Linked DNA regions of Aliamphritea ceti. Each later gene encodes a partner of the first gene's protein in a complex. Links are inferred from orthologs where the notes say so. Each region holds a gene or a part of one and is shown in the gene's direction. Other genes may lie near its edges.

What was found. Proteins that work in one complex are often made in the same cells at the same time.
Region 2: the proteins of OCU49_RS13085 (region 1) and holA are in contact, whole or in part, in a cryo-EM structure (PDB 8GIZ), measured with the Escherichia coli proteins. The link is inferred for Aliamphritea ceti from one-to-one orthologs.
Region 3: the proteins of OCU49_RS13085 (region 1) and dnaX are in contact, whole or in part, in a cryo-EM structure (PDB 8GIZ), measured with the Escherichia coli proteins. The link is inferred for Aliamphritea ceti from one-to-one orthologs.

Annotation. Positions count from the first base shown.
Region 1 is NZ_AP025282.1:2,842,652-2,846,324, reverse strand. The notes cover bases 1-2,798. They hold OCU49_RS13085 (DNA polymerase III subunit delta'), read left to right. Parts: upstream 1-793; coding sequence 794-1,804; downstream 1,805-2,798. Other genes in these bases: OCU49_RS13075 (TatD family hydrolase), read left to right, coding at 2,391-2,798; OCU49_RS13080 (PilZ domain-containing protein), read left to right, coding at 1,921-2,271; tmk (dTMP kinase), read left to right, coding at 125-769; mltG (endolytic transglycosylase MltG), read left to right, coding at 1-112. Outside these bases: more of OCU49_RS13075, read left to right, coding at 2,799-3,167; OCU49_RS13070 (LysR family transcriptional regulator), read right to left, coding at 3,206-3,673. UniProt on the Escherichia coli protein: Part of the beta sliding clamp loading complex, which hydrolyzes ATP to load the beta clamp onto primed DNA to form the DNA replication pre-initiation complex.
Region 2 is NZ_AP025282.1:1,088,167-1,092,852, reverse strand. The notes cover bases 644-3,637. They hold holA (DNA polymerase III subunit delta), read left to right. Parts: upstream 644-1,624; coding sequence 1,625-2,650; downstream 2,651-3,637. Other genes in these bases: OCU49_RS04955 (efflux RND transporter permease subunit), read right to left, coding at 2,896-3,637; OCU49_RS04965 (LPS-assembly lipoprotein LptE), read left to right, coding at 1,094-1,618; leuS (leucine--tRNA ligase), read left to right, coding at 644-1,070. In the rest of the region: more of leuS, read left to right, coding at 1-643; more of OCU49_RS04955, read right to left, coding at 3,638-4,686. UniProt on the Escherichia coli protein: Part of the beta sliding clamp loading complex, which hydrolyzes ATP to load the beta clamp onto primed DNA to form the DNA replication pre-initiation complex.
Region 3 is NZ_AP025282.1:1,466,965-1,471,605, forward strand. What follows is about bases 644-3,592. They hold dnaX (DNA polymerase III subunit gamma/tau), read left to right. Parts: upstream 644-972; coding sequence 973-3,213; downstream 3,214-3,592. Other genes in these bases: OCU49_RS06745 (sensor domain-containing diguanylate cyclase), read left to right, coding at 644-726; OCU49_RS06755 (YbaB/EbfC family nucleoid-associated protein), read left to right, coding at 3,287-3,592. Also shown: more of OCU49_RS06745, read left to right, coding at 1-643; more of OCU49_RS06755, read left to right, coding at 3,593-3,613; recombination mediator RecR, read left to right, coding at 3,623-4,222; rnd (ribonuclease D), read left to right, coding at 4,246-4,641. UniProt on the Escherichia coli protein: Part of the beta sliding clamp loading complex, which hydrolyzes ATP to load the beta clamp onto primed DNA to form the DNA replication pre-initiation complex.

The DNA of each region.
Region 1 (3,673 bases):
TGCTAAAGGGGATGGTAGTCATCAGTTTTCAGCAACGTTAAAGCAGCATAATAAAGCCGTTCGCGAATATCAGCTTAAACGTAAAGCTGCATACCGTTCATCGCCGGAATAAGTAAGGATATATATGAGTAATCCTCAGGGTTGTTTCATTACACTGGAAGGAACTGAAGGTGTTGGCAAATCGACCAATCTGGCGTTTATCGAGTCGTTACTGGCTGATGCTGGTGTTAGTTATGCGCTGACCCGGGAGCCTGGTGGTACACCTTTGGCTGAAGAGCTTCGTGAAATGCTCCTGGCACCACGGGAAGAAACGGTTGCCGATGATGCTGAGTTGCTCATGGTGTTTGCTGCCCGTGCCCAGCATTTGCAGGCAGTCATTAAGCCCGCATTGCAGGCGGGTCAATGGGTGCTATGTGATCGCTTTACAGATGCCACCTTTGCGTATCAGGGTGGTGGTCGCGGCCTTGATCAGTCCCTGATTCTGGATTTAGAACAAAGGGTGCAGAAAGGTTTACAGCCGGACCTGACCCTGTTGCTGGATGTGCCTGTTGAAATCGGCCTGGCGCGCGCTGCAAAGCGTGGTGCGTTAGATCGCTTTGAGCAGGAGCAGATTGGTTTTTTCGAGCGGGTGCGTGCAGCTTATCTGCAGCGGGCCAAAAACCAGCCTGAACGGTTTGCTGTTATTGATGCATCGGTCACGCTGGTCGAAGTGCAAGAGCAGATTGCAAAGGTAATGGCAGGCTTTCTTAAACGGCACCTTTCGGCTTAACAGAATGTTTCACAGGAATTCGAGATGAGTGACGAGCTCTGGCAAGATCATCCGGTGGTATTACCCTGGCTTAAAGAGCGCTGGCAGTATTTGTGTGATCTTAAGCGTCAGGGGCGCTTGCCTCATGCCTTAATGATTAATGGTCCGAAAGGGATTGGCAAGGCTTGCTTCGCACTGGCGACGGCTAATTATCTGCTATGTAAGTCGCCTAAAGATGATGCTGCCTGTGGGCACTGTCGCAGTTGTGAGCTGGCTCAGAGTAGTGGTCATCCTGACTTATATCATTTGCAGCCTGATGAGCCGGGTAAGCCAATTAAGGTCGATCAGGTTCGTGAGCTTACAGAGTTTATTTATTCAACTGCGCAACAGGGCGGTTATCGGGTAGTTATTATTGACCCTGCTGAGAGCATGAACGTTAATGCAGCCAATGCATTGCTTAAAATGCTTGAAGAGCCTGGTAAAGATACGGTTTTATTATTGATTACCCATCGTTCTGGTCAGGTTATGCCAACGATTAAAAGTCGTTGTCAGCGAGTTGACTGTGTGGCGCCGGATGGGGAGATGGCGACGCAGTGGCTGGCAACACAGCTAACCATGGACAGCCAGGATGCTGAGCAGTTATTACGTATTGCTCATAACTCTCCTTTACAGGCGTTGGCTTATAAGCAGCAGGACTATCTGGGTTTACGCAGTAAGGTACTGGCAGGGCTGGCGGATATTCTTAAAAACCGTCGCAGTGCACTGGACGTTGCGCAGACGCTTCATAAGGAAGATCTGGATCTGATTCTGGGTTGGCTGTATGGTCTGGTGAATGATATTGCCCGTCTGGCTGCAGGTCAGGAAGATACTGAATTGCTACGTCATAAAGATGTCCAGAATATGCTGCTGGCGGTTTCCCGTCGGGCTGATCCTCAGCGTTTATTTGCATTCGCAGATGAGATTCACGAAGCACGAAAACTTGTTATGTTCAGATTGAATCCTAATAAGCAGCTGTTACTGGAGAAATTACTTCATGGCTGGCAGGGACTGCGTTGATCTTTAATATTAGTAATCAATGCAGTAAGCTGTGATTACGATGACTGAGTGTGAATTTTTAGCACCAGTCTGGGTTGCAACCGGATAAGACTTAAGTTCAGGGAGGCTTCGGCCAGATGTCAGTAATTCCTCGTATGAGCCATGGCATATTGTCATTAGGTATTAACACCAAAGAGGATTTGTATAAGGCTTTTATGCCATTCATTCAGAATGGTGGGTTGTTTATTCCAACGCCGCGCACCTATCAGCTGGGCGAAGAAGTTTTTATGCTGCTGTCCCTGATGGAAGAAGATGACAAGATCCCTGTAACAGGAAAAGTTGTCTGGGTTACTCCGCGGGCAGCGCAGGGTGGACGGATTCCTGGTATTGGTATTCAACTTTCCCAGGAAGATGCAACTCTTGTACGAAAGATCGAAACTTATCTTACCGGTGCGCTGAATTCCGGTCGACGTACTGATACTATGTAATCTGCTTTCGCACAGTGCTCAGGCTGTGCGCCTGTTTCCCTAAAGCAGTATTCACTGCTTACTTTTAGTGGCTTTTCCCTTACAATGCCGGCAATTTTACTGTGTTGTGATCAGGTCCGATGTTTGTAGATTCCCATTGCCATTTAGATAAGCTGGATTACGCCTCTGGCGATACGCTCTCCCGTGTTCTTACGACTGCTGCTGAGCGTCAGGTCAGTAAAATGTTGTGCGTTTGTGTTGATATGCAAAACTTTGCACCTATGTATCATCTGATTGCCGATCTGGATCAGGTATACGCATCGGTCGGTGTGCACCCTCTGAATACTTTTGAGGCCCCGGTAACTGTGGAAGCATTGCTGGAACAGGCAGCGTTACCAAAAATTGTTGCACTGGGCGAGACCGGGCTGGATTACTTTTATCAGCAGGATACTGTTGATATTCAGCAGCAGAGTTTTATCAATCATCTCGAGGCTGCAAAGCTGACTAAACTGCCGGTCATCGTGCATACCCGTGATGCACGCCAGGATACGCTGGATATTCTCAAGCATCATGCAGACTTCGAAGTGGGTGGCGTTTTACATTGCTTTACTGAAAGTTGGGATATGGGTCGTCAGGCTCTGGATATGAACTATCTGTTGTCATTCTCTGGCATTGTTACATTTAAAAATGCTGCTGAGTTACGCGAAGTTGTTAAGCAGACACCGCTGGATAAAATGTTGATTGAAACGGATTCACCTTATCTGGCACCAGTGCCTTTTCGTGGCAAGCAAAACGAGCCGGGTTATGTGGCAGAAGTTGCACAGTGTATTGCAGACATCAAAGGCCTGCGGGTCGAGGATGTGGCACGTATTACAACAGAAAACTTTTACCGGTTGTTCAATCGGGCAGCTGACTGATCATCAGATATTGGTCAGCTTTGCTGATTCTGTAATCTCTATGGCTGTGAGCTGATATGTTGTTGCAGTATGTGTTGCATGGCCTTGCCAGCGTTGCTGAGGGCCTGATCTTTTGACCAGGCCAGCAGGCACTGTCGTTGTAAGCCGGGTTGTTGTACACCAGGTTGCTTGATTGCCAGGCTGCGAATGTCTTCCGGTAAGTTCACACCCTCTGGCATGACGGTGTATCCCAGGCCACGCCTTACCAATTCGATTTGAATCTGCATTGATTCCGCCTCTATTACCGTATTCAGGTTCAGGTTATGACGAAATGCTTCACGCTCCAGCATAGCGCGCAATCCATGCGGTCGGTTCGGTAGTATCTGCGGCAGGCTGAGCGCTGTTTTAAGTGTAATATCTGGCTTCAGTACGGCTGGATATTGCTGATTAATTGCCATACCAGTGGCTGGCGTGATCAGCTGCATAGATTCTTCCCACAGTAACTCGGTGTGCAGGTTTGCGCTTAA
Region 2 (4,686 bases), 1.8 Mb from region 1 along the record:
GTAACGCCGAAACCATGCTGAATCCGGAGCAAGCCAACTACTGGCTGCCGGTTAATCAGTATATCGGTGGTATCGAGCACGCAATTTTGCACCTGCTGTACTCACGCTTCTTCCATAAACTGATGCGTGATGAAGGCCTGGTAAACACCGACGAGCCATTCGAACGCCTGCTGTGTCAGGGTATGGTTCTGGCAGAAACCTACTTCCGTGAAGACGAAAAAGGTGCAAAAGACTGGATTTCTCCGCAAGACGTTAGCGTTGAGCGTGATGACAAAGGCCGTATTACTCAGGCACTGCATACAACTGACGGTTTACCGGTTGAATCTGCAGGTATGGGCAAAATGTCTAAATCCAAGAACAACGGTATCGATCCGCAAATGATGATCGATAAGTACGGTGCCGACACTGTACGTCTGTTCATGATGTTTGCTGCGCCACCGGAACAGTCTCTGGAATGGTCTGACTCTGGCGTTGAGGGAGCGCATCGTTTCATGCGCCGTCTGTGGAAGCTGGTCTTTGATCACTTGCAAACGCCAGGTGAAGCCGTTGCTTTAGATACTTCAGCACTGAACGAAGAACAGAAAGCGCTGCGCCTGAAAACCCATGAGACCATTAAGAAAGTCAGCGATGATATCGAACGTCGTCAGACCTTCAATACTGCAATCGCCGGTGTAATGGAACTGTGTAACGCTATCAGCAAATTTGTTGATGCCAGCGACCAGGGCCGGGCAGTAAGCCGTGAAGCTCTTTCAGCAGCAGTCAAACTGTTATCACCAATTACACCACACATCACTCATGAGTTGTGGAACAAGCTTGGCTATGCAGAAAGCCTGCTGGATTCCCCCTGGCCTGAGTTCGATGAAGCAGCAATGGTTCGCAGCAGCATTCAGATGGTTGTTCAGGTAAACGGTAAGGTACGCGCCAAGATCCAGGTTCCGGCTGACGCTGACGAAAGTATTGTCCTGCATACCGCACTTGCGGATGAGTCTGTACAGAAGCATATGGCAGACAAAACTATCCGTAAACAGATTGTCGTACCAAACAAACTGGTAAACATTGTTGTTGGTTAAACCGACCCAAAAAGGAATTAAGCATGACCAACCAGACCGCGCGGACTTTTTCGCTATATAAGTTTTTTGCGATTACCGTTCTGGCACTCTTTATGAGTGCCTGTGGTTTCCAGCTTAAAGGGATCATCAGTCTGGATGACTCCCTTAAACTGGCGGTTATCAACAAGACCGGGCAAAGCAGTTTCTCGGTGTTCCGGCCTCTGGAGCGTAACCTGCAGGCAAACGGCGTAAAGCTGGTTGGCAATATTAATGCTAATTACCAGATTAACCTGTTAGAAGAACGTCAGGAACGCCGTACATCAACTATCAGTTCCAGCAATGGTATTGATGAATATGAACTGCGTACCACCATTACTTTCGAAATTCTTGATCGTGATAACGAGATTGTCCTGGCGCCTCAGACTCTGAAACTGGAACGGACGTACGATTACAATCCGAACCAGCTAACGGCCAGCGATACTGAAGAATCACAGTTACGCACCGAAATGTCTGAACGTCTGGCCAGCCAGATCGTGCGGATATACAGCGCTATTAAACCGGCTCAGTAACATTTCATGAAGGCTAAGCCGGAACAACTTGCCAATCAACTCAAAGGCACGCCATTACCTGTATATCTGGTAACCGGTGACGAGCCCCTGCTGATTGAGGAAAGTTGCGATCTGCTTCGTAAGTATCTGGTTGATCAGGGTTTCACCGAGCGAGAAACCCTGCACGCTGATGCCAGCTTCAAATGGACCTATCTTCTGGAATGTGCAAATGCACTATCCCTTTTCGCTGAACGTAAAATCATCGAACTGCGCTTAGGTGGCAGCAAGCCAAACAAACAGGCCAGTGAAATTCTCCGTGAATATCTTGGCAACCCGGCACCGGACAACGTGTTGCTGATTATTGCCGATAAACTGGACGGTGCGGCACAAAAAAGCGCCTGGTTTAAAGCCATTGATAAAACCGGCATGATTGTTCAGATCTGGCCAGTTGAAGCCCAACAACTGCCCGGCTGGTTAAATAACCGCGCCAAACAGATTGGCCTGAATCTGGAGCGGGACGCCGTACAGCTACTCTGCGAACGGGTTGAAGGTAACTTGCTCGCGGCTAAGCAGGAACTGGATAAACTCAACCTGCTCTACCCCGGACAAACCCTCGATGCCGAACAGGTTATCGACAGTGTCTCCGACAGCTCCCGCTATGACATCTACGGTCTGGTTGATGCAGCTTTGCAGCAACAAACTGCCCGCTGCAATAAGATTATTCAGGTGTTACGCCAGGAAGGTACAGAAGCACCGGTAGCCCTCTGGGCCATCAGCCGGGAAGTTCGTACTCTTCTGACCGTCCAGCAAGGCCTGTCACAGGGACAGCAATACGAAGCAATCTGTCAGAAAGAACGTATCTGGGGTAAGCGCAAAGGGCTGATCCAGGCTGCAGCGCGACGTATAGCACCACGCATTCTTCAACAAATGCTAAGTCAGTGCATGATCGTTGATCAGCAGATCAAAGGTGCCCCCGGCGATGCCTGGCTGACGCTGAACAGCATTGTATTACGCCTCAGCGGTATCGAACTGGGCCTCGCAGAGATCCAGTAAATTCTCTTCAGCCCCACAGGCAAACAAAGCTTCCCTAATTACAATTAACTCGATTAAAAACACACTTAGTACACACTTCTCCTGTTCATTTTCCAGCAATATTTAAAGCATGAAAACAATCAGTTAAAAGACTGTTTGAAAATTAACCTTAAGTATTAAACAGGCGCAGAATGGCCGGTGAGAAGAGTTATAAAAAGGTTATACACAGAGTTATAGCTATGTTTCTGTGTATAACCTTAAATGCATCAGGCTGCAGGTGATTCCACAACGTCAGGTGTCTGATCATTTGTTTCTGCTTTAGCCTTACGGCGAAACAGCTTTCTGTCTCCCAACACCAACAAACAAGGTGTCAAAAACAGTGTCAGCACAGTTGCAAACGACAAGCCCCCAGCAATAGCACTGGAAAGCTGCGTCCACCACTGAGTAGAGGGAGCACCGAAACTGATCTCCCGGTTGATCAGGTCTATATTCATTGCCAGCACCATTGGCATTAGCCCCAGCACAGTGGTTACCGCAGTCAGAATAACCGGGCGCAAACGCAAGCTGCCGGTATGCAACGCTGCATCATAAGGCGAATAGCCATGCCGACGCAGATCGTTATAACAGTCAATTAAGACGATATTGTTATTCACAACGATACCGGCAAGCGCAATTATTCCCACGCCGACCATCACAATGCCAAATGGCTGCCCCGTAACCATCAGTCCTATCAAAACACCTGCTGTGGAAAAAACAATGGCCGACAACACCAGTCCAGCCTGATACAGGCTGTTAAACTGGGTTACCAGAATCAGAGCCATCAGGAATAATGCTGTACTGAAGGCACTTACCAGGAACTCACCGGTTTCCTTCTGTTGCTCATCCTCGCCTTTGAAGGTCAGGCGGATCTGTGGATCGAAATCATGCTTCGCTAAACGCTCCTGCATAGCCACAACCAGATCATTTACTAACTTACCTTCAGCAGCGTCAGCCTGAACAGTAACTACTCTGCGACTATCTACCCGCTTCAGAGAACCGGTCTTCGGCGCAGGCTTAAGCGTCACGAAGTTGGACAAAGGCACCATGCCAAAATCGGTACTCAGCTGCATTTGCATCAGCTGATCCAGATTACGTTTCTCTTCCGGGAAGCGAATCATAATGTCCACTTCGTCATCAGAGGTTTCTGGCCGGTAATCGGTTACTTTAATACCGTTGGTAATCAGACGGACCGCCTGTCCTACTAAGGCAATACTGGCACCGTAGCGACCTGCCTCTTCACGGTTTACTTCAATACGCCATTCAATGCCCGGCATTGGCCGGTCATCTTCAACCGCCGTAAAGCCACCTATGTCTTCCATCATCTGACGAATATCAGCCACTGCCTGATAAATCACATCGCTGTCGTAACCGCTGACCAGCAATTTAACCGGCTTACCGGAATTTGGCCCGCTTTCGCCTTTACGGGTTTCAATGATTACACCAGGTAAGTCTGCTGTACGGGCTTCCATATCAGCCAGAATATCTGCCGCTTTAGGACGTTTATCCCAGTCTTCCAACTGGAACTGAATGATACCGATAACATCTTCCGCGACATCGTTAGAAGGCTGATTGAAGCTGCGGGCATAAATAGATTTATAACCGGGCACATCAATAACCCTGGCTTCGACCTCCTGCAGCAGAGTATCTTTTTCTTTAACTGACAGATCACCACGGGCATGCAGGTTCAGCAAGACTAGCTCAGGTTCAACGTCCGGAAAAAACTCAACGCCCTTACCGAACACACCATAAGCAACATAACTGCTGCTAACAGCAATCAGAGCAACAATCAGTGTAATCAGCGGATAGTGCAGTAATTTGGACATGACGCCAACATAGGCTTTATTCACCGCTGTTTTAGGCAGCTCATATTCATCAGCAGATACCTCAGAATTTTTTTTCCGCCGGGCACTCACCGCTCCCAATACAGGTAAGAATATGAGCGCCATAAACAACGATGCAGTCAGACATACCACTACAGTTGCCGGTAAGTACTTCATAAACTCACCGATCACTCCGGG
Region 3 (4,641 bases), 1.4 Mb from region 1 along the record:
GGGAATCAGACGTTGTGCCTTCCTTTGATAGCGCAAGGTGAAACTGTAGGTATTTTACATTTTGTGCTTCCTGATGGAGAGGGTTTTGACCAAAGTCAGGGGCTCATGAATTCTATCGCGGAGCAGGCTGGTCTGACACTTGCTAACATCCAGTTACGGGATACGTTGCGTGAGCAGGCGATCCGGGATCCTCTGACGGGCTTGTATAACCGGCGCTACATGCTTGAAGCGCTGGATCAGGCACACAGTAGGGTAGAACGTACTAACACTGAAATCGCGGTTCTGATGGTCGATCTTGATCACTTTAAACGCTTTAATGATAACTTTGGGCATGATGCGGGTGATCATGTGCTTAAAGCTTTCTCGCAAATACTCAAAGAGTCGTCCCGTAATGAGGATATTGCGTGTCGTTACGGCGGTGAGGAGTTCTGTATTGTCTGTCCGTCGACGAACGAAACTCAGGCGTTAAAAGTCGCGACACGTATCATTAAAGGGATAAGTAAGCAGGAACTGACAATGAATCAGTTGTCACTGGGCAAGGTGACAACATCTATTGGTATTGCTGTTTATCCTGGTCATGCCAGCTCGATGGACGAGGTTGTGAAGCTGGCAGACGAAGCGTTATATATAGCTAAGCAAAACGGCCGTGACCGGGTTGAGGTGATTCAGTTAAGCGGCGTAGATACAAGTGTTAGTGACGAGATTGAAAAGCTGGAATGTTCATAGCTTGATTGTGCGCTAGCAGTATTAAGTAATAGGTTGTTTGCTATTACATCGTGCCAGGAAGGATTGCTTTGTGAACAGTCGATAAGCTGTCGTTGCCTGTTCTTCATCGTGCAAGATAAAATATTGCGGATTATTCCAAGGCTTAAGCTGGCACTGTTGGACGGTAATCGTTAGCATGTCAGCTTATTTATTTGTACTGCCTTAATTTAAGCCTTAACTGGCTTTCCGGATAAGAATCATCACATCATGAGTTATCAGGTTCTGGCGCGAAAATGGCGCCCTGCAACATTTCAGGAGATGGTTGGCCAGGAGCATGTGCTCAAAGCACTGGTTAATGCCCTCGATGATGATCGTTTGCATCATGCTTACTTGTTCACCGGAACACGGGGTGTGGGTAAAACATCGATAGCGCGTTTGTTTGCTAAGTCGCTTAACTGCGCTGAGGGTGTGTCTTCTACCCCGTGTGGTGAATGTGCGCCTTGCCGGGAAATCAGTGAAGGCCGTTTTGTTGACTTAATTGAGGTCGATGCGGCGTCCCGAACTAAAGTTGAAGATACCCGGGAACTGCTGGAAAACGTTCAGTACGCGCCAACACATGGCCGCTATAAAGTGTACCTGATTGATGAGGTGCACATGCTTTCGACTCACTCTTTCAACGCGTTGCTGAAAACGCTGGAAGAGCCACCTCCGCATGTTAAATTTCTGTTAGCAACGACTGATCCGCAAAAACTGCCGGTGACGATTCTGTCCCGTTGTCTTCAGTTTAATTTGAAGAACATGATTCCTGAGCGAATTGTGGATCATTTGCGTCATGTTTTAACGCAAGAGTCGATTAAATTTGAAGAGCCTGCATTATGGCTGTTAGCCCGTTCGGCTGATGGTTCAATGCGGGACGCTATGAGTCTTACTGATCAGGCCATTGCTTTTGGTGCTGGCGAGATCAATGAAGCTGATGCCCGGTCTATGCTGGGAACGATTGATCAGCGTTTGGTTTATCGCTTGCTGGATAGCCTGGTGGCTCAGGATGCCAAGGAAATGTTGGCAACTGTGAGTGATCTTGCGCAGTTCTCGCCGGATTATAATACTGTTTTAGGTGACCTGATTAGCTTGCTACATCGGGTTGCACTTGGGCAGGTGATGCCTGATGCTGTCGATAATGGCATGGGTGACCGTCAGCAGGTACTTGAGCTTGCGCAGCAACTGACCGCTGAAGATGTACAGCTGTATTATCAGGTAGCACTGTTAGGCAGAAAGGATCTGCCTTATGTTCCGGATGCACGTGAAGGTCTGGAAATGGTCTTATTGCGTATGCTGGCATTCCGTCCGGCATCAGCTCCGCCCCGCAGTGGCGATAAGCCTAAAGCTTTAGCCGCTGACTCTGCTGCTCAGTCAGGCTCAGGAACGGCTAACCTTGCACCTGCTTCTGATGCAGTTGCCAGTTCTGAAGAAGCTCCCTTAGTAAGCTCTCAGGTAAGTTCTGATACCAGCCCTGATAACAATTCGAATACATCGCCTGCCGTTGAGTCAGTTGCGCAGCCTGTATCTGTGCCAGTTGTTGCTGATGCCGGGCGAGCTGAGGTTGCAACAGCCGAAGTAGAACAAACTGAAGCTATTTCTGATGGGGTTGCTCAGAATGGACATCCACAGGATGTGCCTCAAGTTGCTGAGTCGGCTGTGGCTGAGCCTGTAGCGGCGGTTATTCAAAATTCCACGCCTGTAGCTGACGCGGTAGTGGCTGTGAGCGCCCAGGAAAGTGTGCAGCCTGCTGTTGAGGTAAGTGCTCAGCCGGTAGCTGAAATACCGGTCGTTCAGGCGGCTCCGGCGCAGAAAATCCCCGCGCATGATGTTCCTCCATGGGAAGAACCGCCAGCATATGATGAATCATACTTTTCAGGTGCGTCGCAGGAGGCGTCTGAACCGTCAAAAAAGTCTGAAGGGTTTAGTCAGCCATCGGCACCGATGGCGCAGAGGGCGTATGAGCCAGAAATCGCTGCAGTGCCTGCGGTTAATATGCCGCCTTCAAATATGGCGACAGACTATATAACTGAACCGACGGCTGAAACTGTTTCACCGCAATTATCTGAGCTGGATGTATCGCAGTGGGTGTTGCTGGTGGATGTGCTTGGCCTATCCGGGATGACCTATATGATTGCCGCGAACACCTCGCTGGAAACTGTCAGTGACGGAGTATTCAGATTCCACTATGCGGATGAGCAGAAAAATATTCTCAATGAGGTCCATACTGACCGTATATCTGCGGCGCTGAGCGATTATTTTAAAGAGTCGCTTCAGGTAGAATTTGAGTTAGGTATTTTTAGTCGGGAAACACCGAGTCTGTATCGTTCGCGGAAAAAGTCAGAGCGTTTGGTTCAGGCCGTTGCAGCGATTGAGACGGATGCTACAGTTCAGGCGATAATCCAGCGTTTTAACGGGCGAATCGATATTTCATCCGTTGAGCCAATTGATGCGCCGGTGACACTGCATTAGTTTGCAGATAAAAAAATTTCACTTAACCGGCACTGATAGTGTGGGTTACAGGTATTAGATATCGAGGTTAAAGATGATGAAAGGTGGTATGGGCAATCTGATGAAACAGGCCCAGAAAATGCAGGAAGAGCTGCAAAAAGCTCAGGAAGAAGTAGCTAAAGCTGAAGTTAATGGCGAGTCCGGCGCCGGTATGGTGAAAATCGTCATGAACGGTCGTCACGACGTGAAGCGCGTTGATATTGATGACAGCCTGATGGAAGAAGATAAAGAAATACTGGAAGACCTTATCGCAGCAGCGGTAAATGATGCTGTGCGTAAAGTTGAGTCTGCCAGCCAGGAACGGATGTCTAAGGTGACCGGTGGCATGGGTATGCCGCCAGGTTTTAATATGCCGTTCTAAGGGGCGATTATGTCATTCAGTCCGTTAATTCAGTCACTGGTTGAAGCTTTTCGCTGTTTACCCGGTGTCGGGCCTAAAACGGCTCAGCGTATGGCATTTCATATGCTTGAGCGTGACCGTGAAGGCGGTGTCAGGTTGTCAGAGACTTTACAGCTGGCAATCGAGAATGTTGGCCGCTGTAGCCGTTGCCGCACCTTGTCTGAGAACGAGCTCTGTGAAATTTGTGATGATTCCCGTCGCGATAGTTCAAAGCTTTGCGTACTTGAAACTCCGGTAGACGTACTAGCGGTTGAGCAGACTGGTGGCTTTAACGGCCTGTACTTTGTATTGATGGGGCATTTGTCTCCGATTGACGGTATAGGCCCGCAGGATCTTGGGCTGGATGTTCTGCTTCAGCAAATCGATGGCGCCGAAATAGAAGAAATTATTCTGGCAACAAATCCAACGGTTGAAGGCGAAGCGACTGCTCACTATATAGCTGAGCAGGTAAAAGATATGGGGATTAAAGTAACTCGCATTGCTCACGGTGTTCCTGTGGGGGGTGAACTTGAGTTCGTTGATGGTGGAACACTGGCGCATGCGCTGGCTGGTCGCCGTTCTCTTCTCTGATAAGTCTTGTGCAGGAAATTTATATGAATGCTGGAAGTTCAGCACCTTACGATCATCTCGCCTTAGAAAATGCTGCGAAAGAGCCTGTTTGGGTTAGATCTGATGAAGAGTTGGCAAGCTGTTGTCAGCATTGGCTAACGCTGCCGTTAATTGCTCTGGATACAGAATTCATCCGCGTAGATACTTTTTATCCGTTACCCGGACTGATTCAGGTTGCTGATGATCAGCGTTGTTATCTGCTGGATCCGTTGTTGCTGGAGAATTATCAGCCGCTGATCGAGGTGTTTCGCGCATCTTCAGTGCTGAAGGTACTGCATGCATGTAATGAAGATTTAGAATTATTTCTCTATATGTTGGGCGAAATGCCAACCCCTGTGTTTGATACACAAGTTGCAGCAGGTTTTCTGGGTTGGGGGTTT